Regions from separate parts of the Flavobacterium sp. B330r genome, predicted to be linked through region 1. Evidence: riboswitches for the same ligand, from Rfam matches in the RefSeq annotation. Region 1 holds a riboswitch; the other holds the start of a gene.
The links. Region 1 has a riboswitch for S-adenosylmethionine ahead of QLQ95_RS10915 (homocysteine S-methyltransferase family protein). Riboswitches for the same ligand answer to the same signal wherever they lie in the genome.
Positions count from the first base shown of each region.

Region 1 (8,882 bases):
CTGATAAAGCCAGATTATTAGCCGCTTTAATTAAAAATTACGCAGCAAATGAATTACGTTTTTCATTGCGTCAAAATATTGTAATACGTCACGTAAAAGAAGAGAATTTACCATTCTTTTACCAAGAATTAGCCAAATTGGATTTTGTTCAGTTAGGATATAATTCAGTTGGAGATATTACGGCATGTCCGGGTACTGATACTTGCAACTTGGGGATTGCAAGTAGTACCGGTATTGCAGAAGAATTAGAAAGAGTTTTAACGGCTGAATATCCTCAGTATTTAAACAATCGCGAAATCGAAATTAAAATTTCTGGTTGTATGAATGCTTGCGGACAGCACAATATGTCTGCAATCGGATTCCAAGGAATGTCTATTAACTCAGGAAAACTGGTTGCTCCAGCGTTACAGGTTTTATTAGGCGGAGGAAGATTAGGAAACGGAGCAGGACGTTTTGCCGATAAAGTAATCAAAATTCCAAGCCGTAGAGGACCAGATGCTTTGCGTACCATCTTAAATGATTTTGATGCCAATGCAAACGGAGAAAAATTCCTAAACTATTACGATCTGAAAGGAGAAAAATATTTCTACGAAATCTTAAAACCTTTCGCAGACGTAACCAATTTAACAGAAGCTGATTTTGTGGATTGGGGTAATGCAGACAATTACGTAAAAGCAGTTGGAGTTGGAGAATGTGCTGGGGTAGTGATTGATTTAGTAGCGACATTATTGTTTGAAGCGAAAGAGAAATTGATTTTGGCTCAAGAATCTTTCGACGAGAAAAAATGGTCAGATGCAATCTATCATGCTTATGCAGGATTTGTAAATGGAGCAAAAGCTTTGTTATTGTCAGAAAACCAAAAAACAAATCATCATGCAGGAATTGTAGACTTGTTTGATACTGTTTTTATCGAAACTAGTAAAATAGAATTGAATTCAACTTTTAAAGACTTGGTTTACCAAATCAATAAAAATGAACCATCTGAAGCTTTCGCTAAAGAGTACATTGCACAAGCAACAGTTTTCTTTGACAAAATCGAAACTTTCAGAGCACAGGAATTAGCAAATGCATAATATAAAACCCAAAATAACTTTAGTCGGTGCAGGTCCGGGCGATCCCGATTTACTTACGCTAAAAGCTGTAAAAGTATTGGCTGAAGCAAATGTGGTTTTATACGACGCTTTGGCCAACGAAGAAATTCTGGACTACGCGCCTAAAAATGCGATTCGAATTTTTGTTGGAAAAAGAATCGGAAATCATGCTTATACGCAGGATCAAATCAATCAATTGATTGTAGATAATGCTTTGACTTACGGAAACGTAGTTCGATTAAAAGGCGGGGATCCATTTATTTTTGGAAGAGGTGGTGAAGAAGTGGAATTTGCAGAAAGTTTCGGAATTGAAACCATTGTTGTTCCAGGAATTTCATCTGTAGTTGCCGTTCCTGCAAGTCAGGGAATTTCAATAACAAAAAGAGGCGTTTCAGAAAGCTTTTGGGCTATTACAGGAACAACATCTGATAGAAAATTATCTTCAGACGTGGCTTTAGCGGCGCAATCATCAGCAACAGTTGTGATTTTGATGGGAATGCACAAATTGCCTCAAATCATCGATTTGTTTCAAAAAGAAGATAAAGGAAATTTACCAGTTGCGATCATCCAAAACGGAACAACAGCGGAAGAAAAAATAGGCGTTGGAACTGTAGATTCGATTTTAGAAGTTGTAAAAGAAAAAGAATTAGGTTCACCAGCCATTATTGTTTTGGGCGAGGTTGTCCGCGAAAGCAATAAACTAAAAGGATTTTACGAAGAATTTCTATCAAAAGAAACCATTCATTAAAATAATTATATGTTCCGTTAGGAACAATTCGTTGGTAAATCATCTAATTTTGTTTAGATGAAATTAAATTAAAATGGAACAAAACGAATTATATCCAATATTTCTAAAGCTTCACAATTTAAATGTACTAATTGTAGGTGGAGGAAATGTAGGTCTGGAAAAGCTTTCTTTCTTGCTAAAATCAAGTCCGAACGCAAATGTTGAGGTAGTGGCAAAAGAATTTCATTTAGAAATAAAAGTTTTGGCTGAAAAACATCCTTCGATTAAATTGACGGAATCGAAGTTTAAAAAGAAAATGCTCAAAAAGCGTCACATGGTAATTGCCTGTACAGACGATTTGAAAGTAAATAAAAAGGTTTACGATTTAGCGAGAAAACGTTATTTGATTTGCAATATAGCCGATACGCCAGATTTATGTGATTATTATTTGGGCGGAATCGTAACAAAAGGAAATGTAAAAATTGCCATTTCAACCAACGGAAAATCACCAACAACAGCCAAAAGGCTTCGGGAGTTTTTTGAAGAAGTAATTCCTCAGGATATCAACCAAATGGTTGAGAATCTGAACGAATATCGAAAAACCTTAAAAGGCAATTTTGAAGAAAAGGTTAAACGAATGAATGAGATAACCGATTCATTGAAAAATAAAGAGTAAAAAAGTTTCGGAAAGAAATTAATGATAAAAATCATTGAAAGTACAAGGATTTATTCGTTTCTTTGCGTTATTAAGAATGATTATAAACAACAACATAATGATTAAAACAGATATACTTATAATTGGAGCAGGCCCAACAGGTTTATTTGCCGTATTCGAGGCAGGATTGTTAAAATTAAAATGCCACATTTTAGATGCTCTTCCACAACCAGGAGGACAGCTATCAGAGTTATATCCAAAAAAACCAATTTATGATATTCCTGGATTCCCAGAAGTATTAGCCGGAGATTTAGTTGACGGATTAATGGAGCAAATCAAACAATTTGAGCCAGGATTTACTTTAGGAGAGCGTGCTGAAACAGTTGAAAAGCAAGAAGACGGAACTTTCATTGTAACATCAAACAAAGGAACTAAATTCCACGCACCAGTTATCGCAATCGCTGGAGGTTTAGGAAGTTTCGAGCCTCGTAAACCACTTATCGAAGATATCGAGTTTTATGAAGATAAAGGAGTAAAATACTTCATCAAAAATCCTGAGAAATTCAGAGATAAAAGAGTTGTAATTGCAGGAGGAGGAGATTCAGCATTAGACTGGAGTATCTTCTTAGCAAATGTAGCTTCAGAAGTAACTTTGATTCACAGAAGAAACGAATTCAGAGGAGCTTTAGATTCTGTAGAAAAAGTACAGGAATTAAAATCAGCTGGAAAAATCAAATTAGTAACTCCAGCAGAAGTTATCGGAATCAATGGTGCTGAACACGTTGAGTCACTAGATATTGAAGAAAACGGAGCACACCGTAAAATCGAATGTGACTATTTCATCCCACTTTTTGGATTAACACCAAAATTAGGTCCAATTGGAGACTGGGGATTAGAAATCGAAAAAAATGCAATTAAAGTAAACAATGCATTAGATTACCAAACAAACATTCCGGGAATCTTTGCTATTGGAGACGTAAATACATACCCAGGAAAATTAAAGTTGATCCTTTGTGGTTTCCACGAAGCAACTTTAATGTGCCAAGCTGCATACGGAATCATCAATCCAGGTAAAAAATACGTATTGAAATATACAACGGTTTCTGGTGTAGACGGTTTCGACGGAACTCGTAAAGAAGCTCCAAAAGCGGTTGTTAAGGCGATTGTTTAATCGAAGGAGCTAAGGTTCTAAGGGACTAAGGCGCTAAGGTTTTTTAAATATCTTAAAGCCCAAACTTTTAAAGTTTGGGCTTTTTTAATTAATCCCAGAGGGATGACATATTTATAGAAAAGAAATAATTACGTTTATGTAAGAGCTCCAGCGGAGCGAAATATTATGTCGCTCCGCTGGAGCTTTTGTGTTGTACACGTTGTTTTTTTATAAATATTATGCTCCTCCGAAGCTAAACCACGTAAAAGATAAAATCTTAGAACCTTAGCATCTAAGTCCCTCAGAACCTTAGAAAAAAAACATTTGCAAATAGAAAGCCTATTTCATACCTTTGCACTGTTCTTAAAATTATTGTCAGTTATCACGAAAGGCGGAGGGATAGACCCGATGAAACCTTAGCAACCCTTTATCATAAAGAAGGTGCTAAATTCTACTTTATACGACATTTTCCAGTATTAAAGATAGATAACACAAATACATACTCGTATTTCTCAAAACTTTTCTCGATAACATATAATATTTACTGAAACAGATTCTATATCAGGAGCGAATCATTGGCGCATTTTTGCAGTCAACAGTTCCCGCTTTTCGTTGCAATCTTTTGCTTTTTTAAAGAAAAAAATCAAAAGGATTTCCACTTCAATCGGGGCTAATGAGCCAGCAATAGTGCACTTTTGGAATTAATGTGAACAAAAAAATATCCGAAGCAAACCTAACAGGTTTTAAAACCTGTTAGGTTTAAACTTCACAATCATAATAAAAAAACTTAGCATCTTAGAACCTTAGTATCTCAGAAGCTAAAAAAAGAAGCCATGGCAATAACAATTCAAGAAGCAATAAAAAAAAATATCCTAATCCTAGATGGAGCAATGGGAACAATGTTGCAGCGCTATAATTTCTCAGAAGAAGATTTTAGAGGAGAGCGTTTCAAAGATTTTCCACATCCGTTAAAAGGAAACAACGATTTACTATCCCTAACACAACCACAAGCGATCCGCGATGTTCATGCCGCTTATTATGAAGCTGGTGCTGACATTGTAGAAACCAATACTTTCTCGGGAACGACAATCGGTATGGCCGATTATCACATGGAAGATTTGGTTTACGAGTTAAACTATGAATCGGCAAAAATCGCAAGACAAGTAGCCGATGAGTTTACCGCAAAAAATCCGGAAAAACCACGTTTCGTAGCGGGTTCAATTGGGCCGACAAACCGTACAGCAAGTATGTCGCCAGATGTAAACGATCCAGGATACAGAGCCGTCACTTTTGACGATTTACGAATTGCTTACAAACAACAAGCAGAAGCTTTAATGGATGGTGGATGCGATTTACTTTTAGTAGAAACGATTTTCGATACACTAAATGCAAAAGCAGCACTTTTTGCAATTGAAGAAGTAAAAGAAGAACGCAACATCGATATTCCAATCATGGTTTCGGGAACAATTACAGATGCGTCTGGAAGAACACTTTCTGGACAAACTGTAGAAGCGTTTTTGATTTCAGTTTCGCATATTCCGTTATTAAGTGTAGGATTCAATTGCGCTCTTGGAGCCGATTTGTTGAAACCATACTTAAAAACATTAGCACATAATACAAGCTTTAATGTTTCGGCACATCCAAACGCAGGATTGCCAAACGCATTCGGACAATACGATGAAAAGCCAGAACAAACTCAGGCTTTCATTAAAGAATATTTAGATGATAATTTGATTAATATTATTGGTGGTTGTTGCGGAACAACTCCAGATCATATCCGATTAATGGCTGAGGTTGCGAAGGATTATAAGCCGAGAGTGGCGCCAGTAACTGTATAGTCTAATTTTTGAAATATTAAATATGAAATTTAAATATCTGGTTTTATTAGTTTTTCTTTCAACTTTACTTACGCAATGTGCTTCGTCAGCAAGCATCGAAGGAATGACAGTTAAAGATTATAAAGCCGAAAAGAAAATTGGAGATAAAATTTTCATTAAGTCTGTTACAGGCGGAAAAAAAACAAATCCTTTATGGACATCTAAGATTTCTAATGAAAATTTTGGAGAAGCATTTAAAAAATCTGTTATTGAATCGGAAGTATTTTCGAAAATAGATTCGATTACAAATGATGAGGATTGGGTTCTTGAAATTAATTTAGTTTCTGTTGATCAGCCTTTTTTTGGTGCGACTTTTACAGTCAAGACTGCAATAGAATATAAATTGTATTACAAAAATGAATTAAAGTTTAGTAAGAATATACAACAATCAGGTAGTGCTAAAATGTCAGATGCTCTTATAGGGGTAAAACGATTACGATTAGCTAATGAAGTTTCGGCAAAAAATAATATAAAAGAGTTACTTCGATCACTAAACGAAATTTCTTTATAGATAATAATTTTAAATAATTAAATAAAGAAATTATTGAATGAAGTATTTACGAATAATAGTATCAGTATTTGTACTTTTTGGTTTGTTTGGTTTCGGAAGTAAGAAAAGAGAGAAGCCATCTGATTTTTATTTTGTAATTAACGATGGTAGATGTGATGCTTATAATTCTCAAAACAGTACTTTTTCTCGAAAATATTCAGAAGGAGAAAGAGTTACAAAAATTGAATTAACAGAAAAGGAAAAAGAAAAAATATATTCATTGATTCAGAGAAGTAATTTTTTGAAAATGCCAATGAAATTTGAACCAAGAGGCGAAATAGTAATTAAGGATCCAAGCTTTACAAGAGTAATAGTTGCTAATGTAAATGGAGAAAAAAAATGGGTGAGTTATAATAATGGATGGACAAATACTTTAAATGAAAAAAAAGCGAAACCTTTTTTAGATTTATATACTGAGATTTGGAATGTCTTGTATAAAAAACAAGAAGTAAGAGGAATAGATAAATCGGATATTCATTTTAAATAATTGAAGAAAAATAGAGTTCATTTTGAAACCGAATCTGCGTGAGGGATAGAAGTGAAAAGCCCACAGCCTGACGAAGGAAGTGCGAGGACTTGTAACGGATAGCCCGACCCGGAGGGGCACGCCCAAAATATTAAAAAGATTATAGGTTTAGAAACCTAAAAATATAGAATAAAAAACTTAGAACCTTAGAATCTTAGAATCTCAGGATCTTAGTAACTTAAAAAGAAATGACAGAAAAAAGAAGAGACCTTGTATTATCAGGATTAGAACCGTTGATTATTACGCCCGAAAGTGTTTTCGTGAATGTTGGCGAGCGTACAAACGTAACAGGTTCAAGAAAATTCCTAAGATTAATCAAGGAAGAGAAATATGACGAGGCGCTTGATATTGCAAGACAGCAGGTAGAAGGAGGAGCACAAATCATCGATATTAATATGGATGAAGGAATGCTTGATGGGGTTAATGCAATGACTAAATTTTTGAATTTAATTGCTGCAGAACCAGATATTTCGAGAGTGCCAATTATGATTGACAGTTCGAAATGGGAAATCATTGAAGCAGGTCTTAAAGTAGTACAAGGAAAAAGCGTTGTAAACTCGATTTCATTAAAAGAAGGAGAAGAAGCCTTTATTCACCACGCCAAATTAATCAAACGTTACGGAGCAGCTGCTATTGTTATGGCTTTTGACGAAGTTGGTCAGGCGGATAATTACGATCGTAGAGTGGAGATTTGCCAACGTTCGTATGATATTTTAGTGAACAAAGTAGGATTCCCTCCGCAGGATATTATTTTCGATTTGAACATTTTCCCCGTTGCAACAGGAATGGAAGAACACCGCCTGAATGCTCTTGACTTTTTTAGAGGAACAAAATGGGTTCGTGAGAATTTGCCTCATGCACATATCAGTGGTGGAGTGAGTAACGTTTCGTTCTCGTTTAGAGGGAATGATGTTGTTCGTGAAGCGATGCACTCGGTGTTTTTGTATCACGCAATTAAAGAAGGAATGACGATGGGAATCGTGAATCCAGAGATGCTTACGATTTATGATGATATTCCGAAAGACTTATTAGAACACGTTGAAGACGTAATTTTAGATAGACGTGACGATGCTACTGAAAGACTTCTGGATTTTGCAGAAAATGTAAAAGGTGAAGTAAAAAGCGATGAAAAAGCCATTCAGGAATGGCGTTTAGGATCTGTTCAGGATCGTATTACGCATTCGTTGGTAAAAGGAATCGATGCTTTTATTGAAGAAGATGTAGAAGAAGCTCGTTTGGCCGCAACAAAACCAATTGAAGTTATCGAAATCAATTTGATGACGGGAATGAATGTGGTAGGAGATTTATTCGGAAGCGGAAAAATGTTCCTGCCTCAGGTAGTTAAATCGGCTCGTGTAATGAAAAAAGCTGTGGCTTATTTATTGCCTTTTATCGAAGCAAGCAAACAAGCGGGAGATAAACAAGGAAACGGAAAAATCCTAATGGCGACTGTAAAAGGTGACGTTCACGATATTGGAAAAAACATAGTTTCGGTTGTATTGGCTTGTAACAATTATGAGATTGTAGATCTTGGCGTTATGGTTCCTCCAGAAAAAATCATTGCAGCGGCGATTGAACACGAAGTAGATATTATTGGATTAAGCGGATTGATCACACCTTCGCTTGACGAAATGGTATATTTAGCCAAAGAATTAGACAAACAAAATATTAAAATCCCGATTATGATTGGCGGGGCAACTACTTCTCGCGCGCACACCGCGGTGAAAATTGCGCCTCAATATAGAGAAACTGTAATTCACGTAAACGATGCTTCAAGAGCCGTTACCGTTGCAGGAAATCTGCTAGATCATAACCGAAAAATATATGCGGCAGATATTCGTGCAGAATACGATTCGTTTAGAGAAACGTTCTTAAATCGTTCGAGAGATAAAAATTTCTTGACGATTGAAGATGCCCGTAAAAATAAATTACCATTGGATTGGTCGGAGTACACACCGACTAAACCAAAAGTAATTGGAAAACAAACCATCGAAATTGAACTGGATGTTTTGGTTCCGTATATTGACTGGACACCGTTTTTCCAGACTTGGGAATTGTACGGAAAGTATCCAGCAATTTTAACCGATGAGGTTGTGGGCGAACAAGCAACATCTGTTTTTAAAGATGCTCAGGCGATGCTTAAAGTAATTTTAGAAGAGAAAAAACTAAAAGCGAAAGGTATTTACGGAATTTTCCCTGCGAATCAAGTTGGTGATGACGATATTGAATTGCGTGATGAAAACGGAAAAGTTTTAGAGAAATTCTTAACACTACGTCAGCAGTCGCAAAAAACAAAAGGTGCTCCA
Region 1 is NZ_CP124860.1:2,405,506-2,414,387, forward strand. Features, by position in the region: gene QLQ95_RS10895 (HEPN domain-containing protein) at 1-1,073, shown strand, start outside; gene cobA (uroporphyrinogen-III C-methyltransferase) at 1,066-1,839, shown strand; gene QLQ95_RS10905 (precorrin-2 dehydrogenase/sirohydrochlorin ferrochelatase family protein) at 1,913-2,494, shown strand; gene QLQ95_RS10910 (NAD(P)/FAD-dependent oxidoreductase) at 2,592-3,644, shown strand; SAM riboswitch class I at 4,000-4,116, shown strand; gene QLQ95_RS10915 (homocysteine S-methyltransferase family protein) at 4,457-5,461, shown strand; gene QLQ95_RS10920 (hypothetical protein) at 5,484-6,011, shown strand; gene QLQ95_RS10925 (hypothetical protein) at 6,049-6,537, shown strand; gene metH (methionine synthase) at 6,765-8,882, shown strand, end outside.

Region 2 (8,882 bases), 2.0 Mb from region 1:
ATCCTGCTGCGCAAAACTTACATTGAGGCTGCAGCTCAATAAAAAAAGAGCTAAATGCTTTAAACGAAAAACTTTAAACCGCCAATAGCTCATGAGATGATATTGATTTAATTTTGCACTTTTGGGAAATTTGCAATCAACATTAGCAGAACTTTCGAGAGAATTAAATTTTAGCTAGGCGGAAAAATTACGATGGTTAATTTGGATTCTGCTATTCCAACATTATGATTTTCGTATAAATTTAAACAATTCTTATTCAATACTTTATAGTATAAACACTCAAAATTGTTTCATTTTATAAAATGGAACAACTTCGAAGGTTTCTAAGCCTATTTTAAACCAAAAAAATGCAACAATCAAATGAGATTATTGCAATTTTACAAATAAATCAAAATGTAGTTATCGGCGTATAATTTATATTATTCTGCTTTTGCGGCGTCCAATAAAATCGCCAATTGAATACAAGGCGAATCCGATCGATTGCTCCAAGCGTGATTGGTTCCGCGCTGAATTACAATATCTCCAGCTTGCAGTAAAGTCTCTTCTTCGTCTACAATCAAATAAATTTCACCCGAAATAATGATAATGTAATCTAAAGTATCAGTCTGATGCATTAACGGATGTGGCTCTCCTTCGAGAGCAACAATTCCTAAATCTTTGTCGGGCGGAATCTGGACATAACGAAAATAACTTCCGTTTTTAGGCGTATTTGGAAAAGCGGTATTTTCAATAATTTTCTCCTCAAATCTTGCTGGCGTCGTATCTGTCGACCAGATATCTGAAATGATTAATCCTGGAAAATGTTCCGACACATTCGAAACGATTTCATCTTGTTCTATAATCGATTTTCCGTCTCGTAAACCTGTTACGATTCTTCTTGGTATTGTTCTCATTCTTGATTAATCTGCATTATTAATTTTCTGCCACTGGTTTTGTTTTCTCTCAAAATAGTAAGTGCTTTATCTACTGTTTCTTGGCTCAACCCTCCAATTACATTAATATTTGGCGGTGTAATTATTTCATTTTCTAATAAATCACTCAACTCTGTTAATCCGTTTTTATAGTAATCGTATTGTTTTTCAACTCCATACGCATAATTTGAAATATTATGAATTGTAGCACCTCTCGAAAAGAGAATTCCACGCGATTCTGGGGTAGAAAAATTTGTGACATCAATATACTTTCCGTTTATTTTTAAAAGTTTTGCAGCAATTTCTGCAACATGATTTCCAACTAAATCAACGGCGATATCAAATTTTTTATTTCCGTTTAAAGAAAAAGCGGCTTCGTAAATTTCTTCTTTTCGATAATTAATGATTTGTTCTTGTTTAACGCCAAGATTTATCAAAGAAGCGATACTTTCTTCGTTTCCAGCTGTAACCACAAAATTGGTAAAACCTTTAGCAATAAGCAGTTTCATAAAAACATTCCCTACTCCACCAGCACCGCCCGTAATTAATATCGAATCGGTTAAAGAAGCGTTCATTCGCTTAAAAGATTGCAAAGCCGTGAGTCCAGCTGATGGAATTCCTGCCGCTTCTTCAAAAGAAATATTCTGTGGTTTCTTTACTGCAATTCCTGCTGGGACACAAATATATTCGGCATAAGTACCGTTTGATCCCATACTTCCAGAGCCGCAGAAAACAGCGTCTCCAATTTTAAGCTCCGTTACCTCATCACCAATTGCTGTTATAATTCCAGAAAATTCTCTTCCTAAAATTGGCGAATGTATCAGCTTCCTTTCAGAACCGTTTTCGGTCATTTGATAATCTATCGGATTAAATCCTGAAGCCACAATCTTTACCTGAATCTGATGTGATTCTGGTTGTGGAATTACCACTGTTTCCAGTTTAAATTCGCGGTTTTCCTGTAATACAATTGCTTTCATTTTTATCATTTTAGTTTACAAAAGTATCGCCGTAATGCCTTATTTTTGTTATGGGTTAACCCAAGGTAACCGGTTACCAAAGAGAAACTAGTATGGCAAAAATTAACGATAACGGAGTACTTCGCGAGGCCAATTGTTCTGAAGAACTGATGGCAATGCGTGACAGTCTTGATGTTTTGGGCGGTAAATGGAAATTGATGATTCTAAGGTTTTTAACCAATAGAACGCATCAGGTGATTCATTTTAAAAAAATGCAGCGTGAAATTGATGGTATTTCGGCTAAAATGCTCAGCAAAGAACTCAAAGAACTGGAAACCAATTTACTTATTACCAGAGCCGAACAAAATACCAAACCTGCAACTGTCGTTTACGCCATTACCGAATATGGAAAATCCGTGCTTCCTGTTACAGAAACCTTAGTCAATTGGGGATTGGCGCATAGAGAGAAGATTATCGAGTCGCATAAATAATTCTAAAAAACATTCCGTTAGGAATGTCTGGTTGGTAGAATCAGATTTCAACGCACATTTGCACGTTCCGTAGGAACGTCTGATTAAGAGCGCAGATACATAATTCAATTATACAGGTGTCCCTACAGGACACAACGTAAAACACAACCATTTTTTTTCTACCGACGAGATATTCCTACGGAATATTATCTCATTGGAAACCTGACAGGTTTTAAAAACCTGTCAGGTTTAGAACTTAACTAACTATACTTAAACTAACTTAAACCATTCGTTTACTTCTCTTGCGATCGTATCTTTAATTTCCGGATTTTCAAATTCATTTGAAACCGGATTATATTCATAATCTTTTTTCCATTTTTTATAATTCAGAGCTACTTTTTCAATTGCATCGCAGGTATAAAAAAGCTCTTCATTGCTCATAATCGGATGCAGTGACAAACGCACCCAACCTGGTTTATTGGTTTGATTTCGCTGCAATAATTCATTGGTAATTTCTGCCGATTTCTTTTCGTTAATATTGAACAGATAATGTGCATAAGTACTCGCACAGGACCAGCCGCCACGAACCTGAATTCCGAAACGGTCATTTAAAAGCCTTACGATCAAATTATAATGAATGTCTTCGATCACAAAAGAAACACAACCAATTCTTTCTGTAGTTAAATCTCCTAAAATAGATAAACCTTCTATTTTTTGAAGTCTTGAAAAACAAAGATCAAGCAGTTCTTTTTCTCTTTCTTTAATTTTCTCCACGCCCATTTGCTCTTTTAATTCTAAAGCCAATGCTGTTCTAATAACTTGAAGAAATCCAGGCGTTCCACCATCTTCTCTCACTTCTATTACATCGCTGTAACAATATTTTCCTAGCGGATTGGTCCATTTTACATTTCCTCCGCCCGGATTATCCGGAAAATCAGATTGGTATAATTTTTCATTGAAAACCAAAATACCACAAGTTCCAGGTCCTCCTAAAAATTTATGCGGAGAAAAGAAAATAGCGTCCAATTGTTCTTCTGGATCTTTTGGATGCATATCGATTTTGACATACGGCGCCGAAGCTGCAAAATCTACAAAACAAAGTCCGCCGTTTTGGTGCATGATTTTGGCTAGTTCGTGATAAGGCGTAATAATTCCTGTAACGTTCGAACAAGCCGTAAACGAACCTATTTTTAAGCTTCTGTCTGCATATTTTTCAATTACTTCAACAAGAACTTTTGGATCAACCAAATTGTTCTCATCAGGAGGAAGAATAACTACTTCGGCATTGGTTTCATACCACGAAACCTGATTAGAATGGTGCTCCATGTGCGTAATAAAAACCACAGGTCTGTCTTCTTCCGATTTTGTTCGAAGTGCCATAATACGCTGCAGTTTTGATAAAGCTGCCGTCATACCGCTTCCAGTAGTTACCAAAACATCTGATTCGTTGGCATTAACCGATTTTTTAATAATATCTCTCGCATGCTGATAAGCATAAGTAGAGGTTTTTCCTGTCTGACTTGAAAGTGAATGCGTATTGGCAATCATTGGACCAATTTTATTGAGCATTATATCTTCGATCGGATGGTATAATCTTCCGCTGGCAACCCAGTCTGCGTAAACCAGATTTTGTTCTCCGTAAACCGATTCGAAAGTATGATCAATTCCTACTGTATTTTCTCTAAACTTAGAAAAGTAACATTCAGGCTCTGTTGGTTTTGTTGTTGGCTCAATCGCATTCATTTCCTTATCATTTTAAATTAACTAATATGTATTCCTTCTCAATTTTTGTCATTTCGAGGAATGACAAAATTGCGTATTTCTTTATTAAATTTTATTTTCTAAAAGCGTTTTTAGTGTAGCTTGTAATTCTTCTCCGTGCAGATTTTTAGCGACGATTATTCCCTTAGAATCCACTAAATAATTTCCTGGAATAGCTCTTACACCGTATAATTTAGCAACAGCACTGTTCCAGAAAAGCAAATCTGAAACATGTGTCCAGGTTAAATTATCATCTTGGATTCCTTTAATCCAGTTTTCTTTCTTTTTATCTAGAGAAATCCCTACAATGTTGAATCCTTTATCATGAAATTCTTTGTAAGCGGCTACAATATTCGGATTCTCTCTTCGGCATGGCCCGCACCATGAAGCCCAAAAATCAACTAGAGTATAACCTCCCTTTAAATTGTCATAAAGTCGAACTGGCTTTCCGTCAGGATCATTGGCTGTAAAATCAGGGGCTTTTTTACCAACTGCTAATCCGTCTAAAACAATAGCCAGTTCTTTTAATTCTTTCACGTAAGTGGTATTTTGAAGACTTTTATCCAGCAAAGCAATATTTTGTGTAATCTGCTCCGGCGTTAATCTATAAGACCAGTTTCTGTACAATACATAAGCCGAAACAATAGATTTTGGATGTTCGGTTATGAATTTACTGATTTCTACATCTTTGCTCTTTTTATAGATTTCGAACAAATCTTGAGAAGCCGAACCTTCAACTACAGAAGCAGTATAATATTTCTTCGGACTCAGTTTTACTGCAATCGGGTCTTTTTCAAGAAAAATATACAAAGGCGAACTTTCTGTATTGACACTTAATCCGTATAATTCTGGTGTTTTTACTTTTGTTTTAAAACTAAAATTTCCATCTTTTACTTTTACCGAATCGATTGTAGTAAACATTTTATTGTGAAACTTTTGCAGGTAAACGTATTGCGCTACGGTATCGACAACAGTCCCTTTTAATTGTAAATTATTTTCCTGCGCTTGAGTTTGAAAAGCTCCAAAAAGCAAAGCAAAACCGAATAGTATTTTTTTCATTTTATTTTTAGTTTTAAGATTAGACAAAAGAATTTTAGGCCAATGAAAAAAGTCATTAGCGATATTGTTGTTTATAAAAGAAATTGGAGAGAAACTAGTCTTTTCGCTTTCAGAAAAAAGCAAAACTGTTTTCTTCAAAAATGGAATTCAAGAGTTCATAACTGGCGTACAAAATGGATTCTGCTTTCATAATAAAGATTTTAAATTGGATGATCTTAAACAGATTTACGGAGAAATCTTTCTTATCTACCCGCACACAGCGGAAGGATTTAGCACCTTATTCGGCAACAGGTTGCTAAGACTTCAATGGGCCTATTCCCTCAGTCTTTCTGGATAAGTATCATTATATAAATTTTCTGTGATACAAATATATATTAATTCTACCGAATTAGTCAAGTTTAAAATCATTTTTTTTATTTTTTTTTATTTTTTTTTATTAAAATAACCTTTCAATACAATTCAAGATTTTAAAAATCAACATCTTAAAATAAAAAACACTTTTTAGCAAGCCCTTTTTTTATAAAAGAAATTCATACGTTTTGCTTTTCAAGAAAAGAAAACATCGTTTTATTCTGCAAGAAAAACATGCAAATATTTATTCTTTTCAAGATTTGAAAAAGTTTCTTTTACTCCATTTTCAAGGTTTGAAGTAATTAATCTCAAGACCTGTTTTAAGTCGTCAAAATTATTTGGTTTCACAAAATAGCAGAGCGCTCCAAGATTGGCAGCCGTATCCATATCATTTATGTATGAAGAAGTAGAAATCATAATTACAGGAATATCTCTATATCGTTCTTCTGATTTTAATTGCTTCAGACATTCCCAGCCGTTCATAACTGGCATATTTAAATCTAGAAAAACAATTTCTGGAATCTTCTCCTGATTTTTCAGCGTATTTAGCACACCGCTACCATTTTCTGAACAATGACAAACAATACTTTCATCTATTTCTGCCAATGCTTCGCAAAACATTTCTGCATCATCCTGATCGTCATCTGCCAATAAAATCATCTTTTCTTGCATACTTAAATGTCTTTTACTTTTTGCTCAAATGGCAATGTTATAATAAAAATGGCTCCTTTATTAGCAATTCCTGTGGCTGTAATACTTCCGCCGTGACGTTCGGCTATTTTTTTGCAAAGCGATAACCCTAACCCCGTTCCTTCATAACGATCCTTAGAATTTAAGCGTGTAAAGGTTTCAAAAATTCGTCCTGTTTGATCAAGATCAAAACCAATTCCGTTATCTTCTACTGTAATTATCGCAATTCTGTTCCCTTCTTCAATTTGTTCTGTTGCTGTAATACTTATTTCTGGCGGAGTATCTTCTTTAGCAAATTTAATAGAATTATTAATAAGATTATAAAACAGCTGATACAACAATACTGAAGCACCTTCTATAATAGGAAGTTCTTCAAAATAAATGGTCCCATTTGTATTTTGAAGCGCAATTTCAAGATCTGTTTCTATATTTTTAATAACTTCATTTAAATCGACTATTGTCGTTTTTTGCGAATCGGCATTCATTTTCGAATACGCTAATACACCATCAATCATATTAAACATTCGATCTGCCGCGACATGAATTCGTTCAATATATTTTGATGAAGATTCGTCAAACTGTCCTGCCATATGATCTTCTAGACGGCTTAAAAAAGTTTTTATCTTTCGAACCGGTTCTTTTAAATCATGCGAAGCAACATGCGCAAACTGCTGTAAATCGTCGTTAGATCTTTGCAGTTCTTTAGTACGATCTTTTACCAAAATTTCAAGTTTTTCAGTAATCGATTTTTGTTCATGAATATCTGTACAGGTACCAAACCAATTGGTAATGATGCCTTCTTTATCTCTAATAGGAAGCGCTTTACTTAAAAACCAGCGGTATTCTCCTGTATTGGCATTTTTTAAACGAAATTCCGTCTGATAAGGAACTCCGGCATGAACACTTTCGTACCACATTTTTGACACTAAATAAACATCATCTGCATGTAATTTTGAAATCCAGCTTGGATCTCCAAATTCATCTTCTATGTAACCCGTATATTCGTACCAGCGGCTATTGTAATAATCAACAAAACCTTCTGAATTGGCTGTCCAAATAATTTGAGGAACCAAATCTGCAAGCTGTCTAAATCGTTCCCCACTTTCTGCAATAACATTTTGAAGTTCTTTCTGCGAAGTAATATCACTCGATGCACCAAACCATTCAATAATTTTTTCTTGATCGTCTAATATCGGTACTACTCTAGAGAAAACCCAGCTAACAGAATCGTCTTTATTTATAACCCTGTGCTCCATTTCAAAAATGGATTTTTCTACTATCGATTTAGAAATAAGATGTACAGCCATCTGCAAATCGCTTGAATGAATAAATTTATCCAACCAATTGACACCACGTTCTCTTTGAGTGGCCAAGCGTCCGTCTCCTTCTAGATCTTGCATAATCATCCAATCGGCATCCATTCTATAAACCAAATCAGATGATGCGTTGATTAAAGCTCGGAAACGGCTTTCACTTTCTTCCATTTTTTGACGTGCTACAACTTGTTGCGTAACTTCAACCGCCACTTGTATCATTCCTGTTATCTCTCCATCTTCAATCAACGGACGATAAGCCAAATTATAATAATAGTTTTTTAATTCACCTGTACGATTGTGCGGTACCAAAACTTCACTTTGATCAAAAGGAATTCCTTCATTATAAACCTTTAAAACTTGTTCCCACACATATTGTCCTTCGAGTTCTGGCAAAACATCAATCAGTCGCATGCCAATAATTTCTTCTCCTCGTCCAATCATTTGCAGCATATGCTTATTGATCTGCTCAATAATAAGATCATCACCTTTAAGCACTAAAGTCGGAGCTGGCGTTTGATGAATCATTTTGCGAAAACGATTCTCACTTTGCTGCAATTTTTCCTGTGCTTGCTTGCTTTCTGTAATATCACGTGTTGTTCCAGCAACAAACTCTACTTCTCCATTTTCATTAAAAACGGGAACAAAAATATAATCGTAAATTCTTCTTCCCAGTTCTGCATGCGGAAAAGAAACTGTTCCTCGAAGTGGTTTTTTCGTAGCCACTACAGTATCTATTTCTTCTTCATGCATTTCGGCATGCCAGTCCTCATAACCATTTTCAATTAATCCGCGTCCGATTGCGTCTTCTTCAGACTTGCCCCACATCGTCAATAAAGCTTTGTTTGCGTAAGTAAATTTATAATCGAGACTAAATACGTAAACCAGATCAGGAGTTCCGTTTAAGATAGAATTGTATAGCCTTTTTTGTTTTTCTGCATCAAGCAATGCATTATGAAGCGCTGTTTCGGCATGTTTCTTCTCTGTGATATCTTCCATGGTTACCACCAAAACATCGTCTTGTTTTACAGCAGTAAATCTGAAACATTGTTTGTTGGTTTCTTCTCCATACCATTGTTCAAAATTGGCTGTAACTCCAGTTTCTGCAGTTTCAATAAACTGTTCTAAAATATTGGTTTTATTTATTTTAGAAAAAACTTTACTGAATGGTTTTTCTTTGTATTCTTTATCATCAATCCAGTTGATGATATAAGTATTAAACAATAATATTGAAAAATCTTCTATTTTGCCTTTATTATCGTACAAAGACTTTAAAACTGCTATTCCATTTGGCGCAGAATTAAAGACGGTTTGAAAAAGGTCTAAATTATTTATTAGCTCCATTATCGTACTAAATAAAGGTAATTTCTA
Region 2 is NZ_CP124860.1:417,998-426,879, forward strand. Features, by position in the region: gene QLQ95_RS01865 (TolC family protein) at 1-93, opposite strand, end outside; gene QLQ95_RS01870 (cupin domain-containing protein) at 420-893, opposite strand; gene QLQ95_RS01875 (NADP-dependent oxidoreductase) at 890-1,888, opposite strand; gene QLQ95_RS01880 (winged helix-turn-helix transcriptional regulator) at 1,981-2,358, shown strand; gene QLQ95_RS01885 (aminotransferase class V-fold PLP-dependent enzyme) at 2,608-4,080, opposite strand; gene QLQ95_RS01890 (redoxin domain-containing protein) at 4,165-5,157, opposite strand; gene QLQ95_RS01895 (hypothetical protein) at 5,200-5,349, shown strand; SAM riboswitch class I at 5,397-5,497, opposite strand; gene QLQ95_RS01900 (response regulator) at 5,725-6,180, opposite strand; gene QLQ95_RS01905 (PAS domain-containing sensor histidine kinase) at 6,183-8,855, opposite strand.
Region 2: another riboswitch for S-adenosylmethionine. It lies ahead of QLQ95_RS01890 (redoxin domain-containing protein); the one in region 1 lies ahead of QLQ95_RS10915 (homocysteine S-methyltransferase family protein).